DNA from 2 places in the Amycolatopsis sp. NPDC003731 genome. Region 1 is predicted to be linked to the other one. Evidence: riboswitches for the same ligand, from Rfam matches in the RefSeq annotation. Region 1 holds a riboswitch; the other holds the start of a gene.
What was found. A riboswitch is a leader RNA that binds a small molecule or an ion and turns the genes downstream of it on or off. The one in region 1 is predicted to bind S-adenosylmethionine.
Positions count from the first base shown of each region.

Region 2: it holds a riboswitch for S-adenosylmethionine, as region 1 does, so the genes downstream of both, ACWDN5_RS39400 (aminotransferase class V-fold PLP-dependent enzyme) here and ACWDN5_RS00715 (methionine ABC transporter ATP-binding protein) in region 1, are expected to answer to the same signal.

Region 1 covers NZ_JBSFNC010000001.1:142,566-147,839, reverse strand. The annotation lists gene ACWDN5_RS00730 (TatD family hydrolase) at 1-66, shown strand, start outside; gene ACWDN5_RS00725 (transglycosylase family protein) at 276-1,700, shown strand; gene rsmA (16S rRNA (adenine(1518)-N(6)/adenine(1519)-N(6))-dimethyltransferase RsmA) at 1,862-2,698, shown strand; SAM riboswitch class I at 2,825-2,915, shown strand; gene ACWDN5_RS00715 (methionine ABC transporter ATP-binding protein) at 3,125-4,138, shown strand; gene ACWDN5_RS00710 (4-(cytidine 5'-diphospho)-2-C-methyl-D-erythritol kinase) at 4,209-5,171, shown strand.
Region 2 covers NZ_JBSFNC010000156.1:7,296-12,569, reverse strand. The annotation lists gene ACWDN5_RS39410 (ArsR/SmtB family transcription factor) at 105-860, shown strand; gene ACWDN5_RS39405 (potassium/proton antiporter) at 958-2,436, shown strand; SAM riboswitch class IV at 2,515-2,629, shown strand; gene ACWDN5_RS39400 (aminotransferase class V-fold PLP-dependent enzyme) at 2,670-3,995, shown strand; gene ACWDN5_RS39395 (hypothetical protein) at 4,012-4,608, shown strand; gene ACWDN5_RS39390 (hypothetical protein) at 4,613-5,209, shown strand.

The DNA.
Region 1 (5,274 bases):
GTCGCCGAAGCGGTCCGGACCACCGCCGAGCGGGTCTACCGACTCCCCAGTGTCACAACGGGTTGAACGCATTGCGACAACAGGGTTCCCGGCTCGTCCACCTGATGGAGTGACCCAGATCACGACACTCCGGGGGGTGTTTGCGCAACCCGCCGCGACCCGTTACTGTCCCGTGATCGTGCCGGTCGGACCTGCGCTCAGCAGTTGCCGATCGTCACGCCCAGTCGTAGAGACGGCGCCCCCGACCGTCGTCTCGTGAAAGGGAACGATCCCCGGTGACAGGTAGCAGACAGGCTGGAGCGCGCTCCGCCGTCCTCGAACGCGGTCATTTCGAGGACACCGCGTACGGCCAGCTCGACTTCTCCGACGACCCGAACATCACGCAGCAGGACATCCTCGCCGCGCTCGGCCCCGATGCCGACGCGATGATGGCCGAGATCGACGTCGACGTCGACGAACTGATCCGCCTCATCAACGCCGAGACGACGTACCTGCCGCCGATCGTCATCCCGGACGGCCTCGAGGAGGACCGCACCGCTTCCCCCGAAGCGCGCCGTGCGGCTCTGGACGAGGGCCTCCGACAGACCACCAAGGTCTGGAAGCGCCGGTTCCTCAAGGGCGCCGTCCTCAGCGTCATGATCTCCGTCGCCGGCGGCGGCGCGGCCGCGCTGGCGATGAACAAGAGCATCACCGTCGACGTCGACGGCCACCAGCAGACCGTGCACTCCTTCGGCGGCACCGTCGGCGAGGTACTCGAGGACGCGGGCCTGTCCGTCGGCGAGCACGACTCGCTCTCGCCCTCCCCGCAGGCGGAGGTCGGCGACGGCGGCGTCATCAAGCTCGAGCGCGGCCGCCAGCTGAAGCTGATCGTCGACGGCGCCGAGCGCACCTCCTGGGTCCGCGCGACCCACCTCGGCGACGCGCTGAGCCAGCTCGGGATGACCGAGATGGACAAGGCCGGCACCTGGATGTCGATGCCGAAGAGCGGCGAGCTGCCGCTGCAGGGCGCGACCGTCGAGATCAAGACGCTCAAGAACATCACCCTGTACGACGGCGGCAACGCGCCGAAGCAGGTCAAGACCACGGCCGTGACGACGAAGGAGTTCCTGGGCGAGTACAAGCTCACCCTGGGCCCGGAGGACCAGGCCGAGGGCGGCCTGGACGTCAAGCTGACCGACGGCGCCGAGGTGCACATCAGCCGCACCGGCGTCTCGACGGTCGTCCAGAAGGAGTCCATCGACCCGCCCGAGCAGCGCGTCGACGACCCGAACCTCGCCAAGGGCAAGACGCAGGTCGAGGACCCCGGCACGCCGGGCGAGAAGGAAGTGACCTACAAGGTCACGCAGAAGAACGGCAAAGAGGTCGGCCGGGAGAGCATCTCCGAGAAGGTCATCACCCAGCCGAAGCCGAAGATCGTCCACGTCGGCACCAAGGAAGCCCCGACCCCGGCGATCGGCGACGGCTCCGCGTGGGACCGCATCGCGCAGTGCGAGTCGGGCGGCAACTGGTCCATCAACACCGGCAACGGCTACTACGGCGGCCTCCAGTTCGACAAGCGCACGTGGGACGCCTACGGCGGCGACCAGTACGCGAACCTGCCGAGCCAGGCTTCGCGCGAGCAGCAGATCGCGGTCGCGGAGAAGGTCCGCGACGCCCGCGGCGGCTACAGCGCCTGGCCGGTCTGCGGCAAGAAGGCCTGAGTACCGCTTCGAACCGGCCCCCGTCCTCCCCGGACGGGGGCCGTTCCGCGTGTCGACCCGCCAATCACGCGTGTCGGCTCTCCAATCACGCGTGTCGTCCCCCCAATCACGCGAGACGCGCCTCTGATCACGCGAATTCCGGGTTCAAGTAGGCTCCAGCGGTGGTTGAACTGCTGGGACCGGCCGAAATCCGTGCGCTGGCGGCCGAACTCGACGTGCGGCCGACCAAGAAGCTCGGGCAGAACTTCGTGCACGACCCCAACACCGTCCGGCGGATCGTCGAGCTGGCGAACGTCACGCCCGACGACGTCGTCCTCGAGGTCGGGCCCGGCCTCGGGTCCCTGACCCTCGGGCTGCTCGCCACCGGCGCCCGGGTGGTCGCCGTCGAGATCGATCCCAAGCTCGCCGAACGGCTGCCCAAGACCGTCGCCGAACGCGGGCCCGAGGCCGCGGGGAACCTCACCGTCGTCGGGGCCGACGCCCTGCGCGTCACCCGCGAACAACTGGGCGAGCCGACCGCTCTCGTCGCCAACCTGCCCTACAACGTCGCCGTGCCCGTCGTGCTGCACCTCCTGGCCGAGGTGCCCTCCCTCCGGACCGGTCTCGTCATGGTGCAGACCGAGGTCGCCGACCGGATGGCCGCCGGCCCCGGCAGCCGGATCTACGGCGTGCCCAGCGTCAAGCTCGCCTGGTACGGCCCCGCACGCAAGGTCGCCGCCGTGCCACGCTCGGTGTTCTGGCCGGTGCCGAACGTCGATTCCGCGCTCGTCGCCTTCGAGCGGGCCGACGCGACGGCGTCCGACGACCGGGACGTCCTCTTCGGCCTGGTGGACGCCGCTTTCTCACAACGCAGGAAGACGCTCCGGGCCGCGCTCGCGGGCTGGGCGGGCTCGGCCGAGCGCGCCGGCGAACTCCTGACGGCGGCCGGGATCGACCCCAGGACCCGTGGCGAGCAGCTGGATGTGCACGACTTCGCCCGCATCGCCGCCGCGCGCTAGCGGCTCCACAGTGGAGGCGTGAAAATACGCCCGCCAAGCCCGTGATCCCGCGATTCGGACACCTCCACTCGTGTGATCTGGGCCAACGGGCTTGCTTTCGCTCCTCGGGATCGGTTTTACTCAATACGTCCATCCCGAGCGACTGAGAGACCTGGCTCGCCGAAGTCGCAGCAACCACCCTCCACAGGGCAGGTGCTACCGCCAGGACCGATGGAGGCCGTTTTCGATGAAGAGGGTAGCCCGCCCCCTGCTCCTGACCAGGCGTCGCGTTGTCGACGAAGGCCGCCGCTCCGTGACCGCATGTCGACGCTCCCACTGAGCTAGTCCGAGCCGGTCCACCTCTTCTTCATGCACCGTCCGAACAGGACGGAACTCGCTTGCGGCCGGGTGCTGCGCGCTGCCTGCACCCCGTTTTCTGGAGCCTTCGTGATCACCGTCGAAAACCTGTCCAAAACCTTTGCCACCAACGGAAACTCCGTCGTCGCGCTGCGGGACGTGAGCGTCGACGTCCAGGCAGGCTCGCTGTTCGGCGTGGTCGGTCCCGCCGGGTCGGGCAAGTCCGTCCTCGCCCGGTGCATCGCCCTGCAGGAGCGCCCCGACCGCGGCGTCGTCCGCCTCGACGGCCTCAACACCGGCACCCTCGACGGCCGCCGCCTCCGCGAAATCCGCCGTCAGCTCGGCGTCGTTTCCACGAAGCCGGAGCTGATCGCCGAGCGCACCATCGCCGGCAACATCGCTTCCCCGCTCGAGCAGCTCGGCGTCGACGGCCCGCAGCGCCGCAGCCGGGTCGGCTCGCTGCTCGACCTCGTCGGCCTGACCCAGCGCGCCACGCAGCGGCCCGGTGAGCTGTCCGCCGGGCAGCTGCGCCGCGTCGCGGTCGCGAAGGCGCTGGCGGCGGCCCCGGCCGTGCTGCTCGCCGACGACCCGACCGCCGGCGTCGACCCGGAGGAGGCCGGCGCGGTGCTCGCCGTCCTCGACCGGGCGCGCTCCGAGCTGGGCACCACGATCGTCGTCACGACGCCGGACGCGGGCGTGGTCCGCCGGGTCTGCGACGACGTCGCGGTGCTGGAGGACGGCACGGTCGTCGAGCGCGGCACGGTGCTCGACCTGATCTCGAACCCGGCCAGCCGCACCGCCCAGGCGCTGCTGCCGGCCATCGAGACGACCCGCTCGCAGGCGGCGCGCTACGACCGCTCGGCCGACGTCGTGCTGGTCGGTTTCGCTTCGGTGGGCGCGCTGCTGCCCGAGGCCGCCGGCCGCTTCGACGTCGAGTTCGCCACCATCGGCGGCGGCCTGACCCGCATCGGTGACACGCCGGTCGGCCGGTTCCGCCTCGGTGTCCGCGGCGAGCGGGCCGACGCGGCGCTGGCCTGGGTCGCCGAGCGCGGCGGGCACGTGACGCAGACCGCGCGCGGCCCGCAGGGTGTGGCGGCTGCCTGATCTTTCCACCGGGAACGCCCCGATGCGCAGGTCGCATCGGGGCGTTTCCGCGGGCACGTAGGCTGGTCGGGTGCTCGCTGTAGTTCCGCCCCCAGTCACCGTCCGGGTCCCGGCCAAGGTCAACCTGCACCTTTCGGTCGACGACCTGCGGGAAGACGGTTACCACGAGCTGGTCACCGTGTTCCAGGCGCTGTCGCTGACCGACGAGGTGACCGTCGCGGTCACCGAAGAGCCCGGCATCGAGGTCTACGGCGAAGGGGAGGGCTCGGTCCCGATCGGCCCCGAAAACCTGGCCTGGCGGGCCGTCGAGGCGCTGGCCGCGCATGCCGGGCGCACCGGCGAGCCGAAGGTCCGGGTGGTGCTGCGCAAGGGCATCCCGGTCGCGGGCGGCATGGCGGGCGGCAGCGCCGACGCCGCGGCGACACTGGTCGGACTCGCTTCGCTGTGGGGGCTCGACGTCACCCGCGACGAACTCGCCGAAATCGCCGCCGGCCTGGGCAGCGACGTCCCGTTCGCGCTCTACGGCGGCACCGCGCTGGGCACCGGCCGCGGCGAACAGCTCGTCCCGGTGCTGTCGCGGCACACGTTCCACTGGGTGCTGGCTTTCGCCGCCGAGGGGCTGTCGACGCCGAAGGTGTTCGGCGAACTCGACCGCCTGCGCGCGGCGGGCAACCCGCCCCGGATCGGCTCGCACACGCCGGTCGTCGAGGCGCTGGCCTCGGGCGACCCGCGCCAGCTGGCCTTGCTGCTGGGCAACGACCTCCAGGCGGCCGCGGTCTCGCTGCGGCCCGACCTGCGCCGCACGCTCCGGGCGGGCGTGAACGCGGGCGCGCTCGCGGGCACGGTGTCCGGTTCCGGCCCGACGTGCGCGTTCCTCTGCGAAGACGCGCAGTCGGCGGTGGAGGTCGCGGCCGAGCTGTCGGGCGCCGGCGTGTGCCGGACGGTCCGGGTGGCCCACGGCCCGGTCCCCGGTGCCCGGGTGGTCGGCGGGGACGACGCGCCGCGCCCGGCGCCGCCGCGGGTGCACGCATGAAGCACGCCGAGTTCGCGTTCTCGGGAATACGACCCCGTCGGTGCCGCGTTGAACACGGAACGGACGAGCCGCGGTTTCTTTCCGGGACCGGAGCGGGCTCGTC
Region 2 (5,274 bases), on a different contig from region 1:
GTCGTCCATCCAGGTACGCGTGTCGTCCGTCCAGGTACGCGTGTCGTCCGGCCGGGTACGAAGGTTCGGCCGTGGCCGACGGGTCGGGGCCGTAGCGTGGGGGCATGGAGACGATCGCGCTGGCCGAGGTGGCCGCGGTGCTCGCCGACCCGAGCCGGGCCACCATGTGCCTCGTGCTGCTGGACGGGCGGGCCTGGACCGTCGGCGAGCTCGCGAAGGCGGCCGGGATCGCGCTCTCGACGGCCAGCGAGCACGTCACCCGGCTGGCCGGTGCCGGCTTCGTCGCCCGCGTCAAGCAGGGGCGGGCCAGCTACGTCCGGATCGCCGACCCGCGGGTCGCCGAGCTGATCGAGCACCTGGCCCAGCACGCAGTGACATCCGGGGCGCTGCCCCGGGCCGGGGGCTCCGCCACCCGGAGCCCCCGAAAGGCTGCCGGTCACCGGCCGGTCACCGGCCTCAAGTCCTCCCTGCGCGCCCGGCGGCTCGGCTTCGCCCGGACCTGCTACGACCACCTCGCCGGCGAGCTCGGCGTCGCCCTCCGCGAGGGCATGCTCGCCACCGGCCTGCTCGACACCGCCGCCGGGCTGGCGCTGACCCCGCGCGGCCGCGACGTCCTGGCGGCTCTCGGCGTCCCCGTCGCGGCCGGGCGGCGGCCGCTGCTGCGTGACTGTCTGGATTGGACGGAGCGCCGCGACCACCTCGCCGGCGCCCTGCCCGCCGCGCTGCTCGAGCGGGCGGTCGACGCCGGCTGGGTGGCCCGGGACGGTCACCGCGCGGTCAAGGTGCTGCCGGCAGCGGGGGAGCCGTTCGCCGCGCTCGGTGTCGATCTCGACGCGCTCAGTGGTGTTGCGGCGCCTTAACACACCGGGTGTCCGGCGCCGGGCAGCGGTACACGAACGAGTTAATCCACGTGCCTCACTATTCTGAGAGCCCCACGGCACTCGGGAGGAGGCGGGCATGGACCAGCTTCCCGTGCTGCTCGGCGTCGGCGGCGTCGTCCTCCTCGCGTCCGTGCTGGCCGTGCGCGTGTCGATCCGGCTCGGCCTGCCCTCGCTGCTGCTGTACCTGGGGATCGGCGTCCTGCTGGGCGAAGCCGGCTTCGGCATCCGGTTCGACAACCCCGGCCTGACCCAGTCGCTCGGCCTCGCCGCCCTCGTCATGATCCTCGCCGAAGGCGGGCTGACCACCCGGTGGTCGGCGGTGAAACCCGCGCTGGGCCGCGGGATCGCACTGTCCACAGTGGCCGTAGTGGTGAGCGTTGCGGCCACCGGCGCGGCCCTGCACTGGCTGCTGGGCCTCGACTGGCGGCTGGCGCTGCTGTGGGGCGCGGTGCTCGCCTCGACCGACGCGGCCGCGGTGTTCTCGGTGCTGCGCACGGCCGGGATCGGCAAACGGCTCACCGGCGCGCTCGAACTCGAGTCGGGGATCAACGACGCACCGGCCTACATCGCCGTCGTGGTGCTGGCCGAAGGCACCACTGTGGACTGGACGCTGCCGCTGCTGGTGGTCTACGAGCTGACGGCGGGCCTGGTCATCGGCCTCGCCTTCGGCTGGCTCGGCGGGATCGCGCTGCGCCGGGCCGCGCTCCCGGCGACCGGCCTCTACCCGCTGGCCACGGTCGCGGTGTGCGTCGTCGCCTACTCGTCCGGGCAGCTGCTGCACGCGTCCGGGCTGCTCGCCACCTACGTCGCCGCGCTGGTGCTCGGCAATTCGCGGCTGCCGCACCGGTCGGACACGCTCTCGTTCGCCGAGGGCCTGGGGTGGCTGGCCCAGATCGGGCTGTTCGTGCTGCTCGGGCTGTTCGCCTCGCCGGGCCGGCTGCTCGACGCGATCGTGCCGGGCCTGGTCGCGGGCGCGGTGGTGCTGCTGCTGGCGCGGCCGGTCTCGGTGGTGCTGTCGATGCTGCCGTTCCGCCTGCCGTGGCGGGAACAGGTGTTCCTGTCGTGGGCCGGGCTGCGCGGCGCGGTGCCGATCGTGCTCGCCATGATCCCGTTGTCGCAGGGCCTGCCGGGCGCGCAGCGGCTGGTCGACGCGGTGTTCGTGCTGGTCATCGTGCTGACGCTGGTCCAGGGGGCGACGCTCGGCCCGCTCGCGCGCACGCTCGGGCTGGCCAAGAAGTCCGAAGCGCACGAGATCGAGGTCGACTCCGCGCCGCTGGACGAGCTCGGCGCCGAACTGCTGCAGGTCCGCATCCAGCCGGGGTCGAAGATGCACGGCGTGTACCTGTCCGAGCTGCGGCTGCCGGTCGGGGCGACGATCAGCCTGGTCGTCCGCGACGGCGCCGGGTTCACCCCGCAGAAGACCAGCCGGTTGCAGGAGAACGACCAGCTCCTGGTCGTCACGACGAGCGCGGTCCGCGACGCGGTCGAACGCCGGCTGCGCGCCGTCGACCGGGCCGGCCGCCTGGCCCGCTGGAAGGGCGAATCCGGTCGCTGAGCACGCTCTGTGACCGGCGTCTCAGAATGTGCGACGGGGGTTGGCGCCCGGGCGCGCTCTCGGTTACCTTTCGAACCAGGTCATGAGTGCCAGCGCGAAGCCCCGGCTTGCTGGCCGGCAACCCTCCTACCGCGGTGGGGTGCCCCGGGTGAAGACCGGGCCGGTCGCGCCGTGCGACGGGCAAGCGCGGGCCCCTCGCCGGGGGTCCCCCGGATCGCCGAGGAGGCACCCCGATGACTCTCGCCATCGACCGCACCCAGCTCGAAGCCCCTGCCGTTCCCGCCGTCGCCGGGGCGTCGCTGCGGGTTCCGCTGGTGACCGGCGGGGACATCGGCTACGCCAATCTCGACCACGCCGCGAGCGCACCCTGCCTCGACGCCGTCCGCGCGAAGGTCGACGAGTTCCTGCCCTGGTACGCCAGCGTCCACCGCGGCGCCGGCTTCGCGTCGCAGGTCTCCACCAAGCTCTACGAGCGCACCCGCGACGTCCTGCGCCGCTTCGTCGACGCGCGGCGGACCGACACCGTCGTCTTCACCCGCAACACCACCGACTCCTTCAACCTCCTCGCCCGCAGCCTTCCCCGGCACACCACGGTGGTCGTCTTCGACACCGAGCACCACGCCGCGCTGCTGCCGTGGCACGGCCCGAACGTCCGGCGGATCCCGACGCCGCGCACCCGCCTCGCCGCGGTGTCCGCTGTGGACGAAGCACTCGCCGAAGCCCCGCAGGGCCCGCGGCTGGTCGTCGTCACCGGGGCGTCCAATGTGACCGGTGAGCTGCTCCCGGTGGCGGAAATCGCGGCCGTGGCGCGGAAACACGGCGCCCGGATCGCCCTCGACGCCGCCCAGCTGGCCCCGCACCGCCGGATCTCGCTCAAGGAACTCGACGTCGACTACGTCGCGCTGTCCGGCCACAAGCTGTACGCGCCCTTCGGTGCAGGCGCGCTGATCGGCCGTGCCGACTGGCTGCGCGCGGCCCGCCCGTACCTCGCCGGCGGCGGTGCGACCAAGCTCGTCACCGAAGACGCCGTCGTCTGGAACACCGGCCCGGAGCGCCACGAAGCCGGCTCGCCCAACACCGTCGGCGTGTACGCGCTCGGCGTCGCGTGCGAGACCCTCGGCGAAAACTGGGCCGCGATCGAAGACCACGAGCAGGCCCTGCTCGCCCGGCTCCGCAAGGGCCTCGAGAGCATCCCGGGCTGCGCCGAGCTGCGGCTGTTCGACGCGCCGGTCGACCGGGTCGGCACGGTCAGCTTCGTCGTCGACGGTTTCGACCCCGGCTGGCTCGCCGCGGTCCTGTCCGCCGAGTACGGCATCGGCGTCCGCGACGGCGCCTTCTGCGCCCACATCGCGGCCAAGCGCCTGATCGGCCGCACCGGCGGCGACGGGCAGCAGGCGGTCCGCGTCAGCCTCGGCCTCGGCAGCACGGAGGAACACGTCGACCGCGTGCTCCTCGCCCTGCGGCAGATCGTCGCCCGCGGAGCCCGCTGGGAGTACGCGAAGGTGGACGGCCGCTGGGCCCCGGTCGGCGACCCGCGCGAGCTGCCGCCGTTCTGTTGAACGCTGGCCTGGGCCGATGGGGAGAGGGCCGCGTTTCTGGTTTCCGCTGGCACTGCTGGGGTTCGCGCAGCTCGGCTCGGTCGTCGTGCAGCTGCTGTGGCGCCGGAGCCGGGCCGAAAGCGAGTCCGCGAACCTCCTCCTCGCACCGGCGGTCCCGCCCGGCGCGACCGAGTACAGCCGCGCGCAGCGGTGGCCGCTGGACTTCCACGTCGGGGACAGCAGCCTCCCGGTCGGGCCGGTGTGGCTGGTCACACTCGGCGTGGCCGTCCTCGGCACCGCCGTCTGGTACGCGTTCGCCCGGCGGCCGGGCCGGGTGGGGTGGTTCGTCCTCGGCACGATCGCCGCGCTGCTCGCCGTCCCGCTGCTCGACCTGGTCGGGTCCTGGCAGTTCCGCCTCGGCGACGGCCTGCGCGGCCCGCTCCTGGCCACCCTCGGCCTGCTGCTGCTCGCCGCCTGCGAACGCAGCCGGTTCGTCCTGCTGACGACGGTGGCATTCGCCCTGGTCGCCGTGGTGCTCTCGGCGGACACGGCGGGGATGCTGGCCTCGGCGATGATCCTGCTCGCCGCCGCCTTCATCGCCCTGCTGCGGGGAAGCCCGCGCTCGATACCCTGACCCGATGGGGTGTTCACGGCGGTCCTGGTTCCCGCTGGCCGCGCTGGGGTTCGCGCTGATCGTGCTGGTGGCCGTCGACCTGGTCACGGACCGCCCCGAAAGCACGCTGGGGTACCAGCGGTCGCACGGCTTCGCGACCAACGAGCTCAACGGCACCGGCCTGGCGAGCGAGCAGCGAGCGATCGCCGTCGCCGTCGACGTGGTGCCCTCGGCGCGGCTCGGCTGGCTCGCCGGTCTCGTCTGCGTGGTGCTCGCCGTGGCCGCTTGGTACTGGCGGCAGCTACGGCCCGAGCGTCCCGGCCGGTTCCTGCTCGGCACGCTCGGGGCGCTGGCCGCCGTCCCGCTGCTCGACCTGGTCGGCGCCCTCCAGTTCCGGCTCGGCGGCGACGTCCGCGGCGCGCTCCTGGCGACGCTCGGCCTCCTGCTGCTGGCCGGCTGCGAACGCAGCTGGTTCCTGCTGGCCGTCACCGGCGTGTTCGCGCTGGTCGCGACGGTTTTCCTGCCTCCGGCAGCCGGCGCGCTCGCCGCGGCGGGCATCCTGTTCGCGGCCGCCTTCGCCGTGCTCCTGCGGCCGCGTCCGGACGGGCCCGCCGCCGCCTGACCAGCGCCGTGGACAATGGACCGGTGAGCACCGAGCCCAGCCACTCCGAACCCGACACCGCCGCG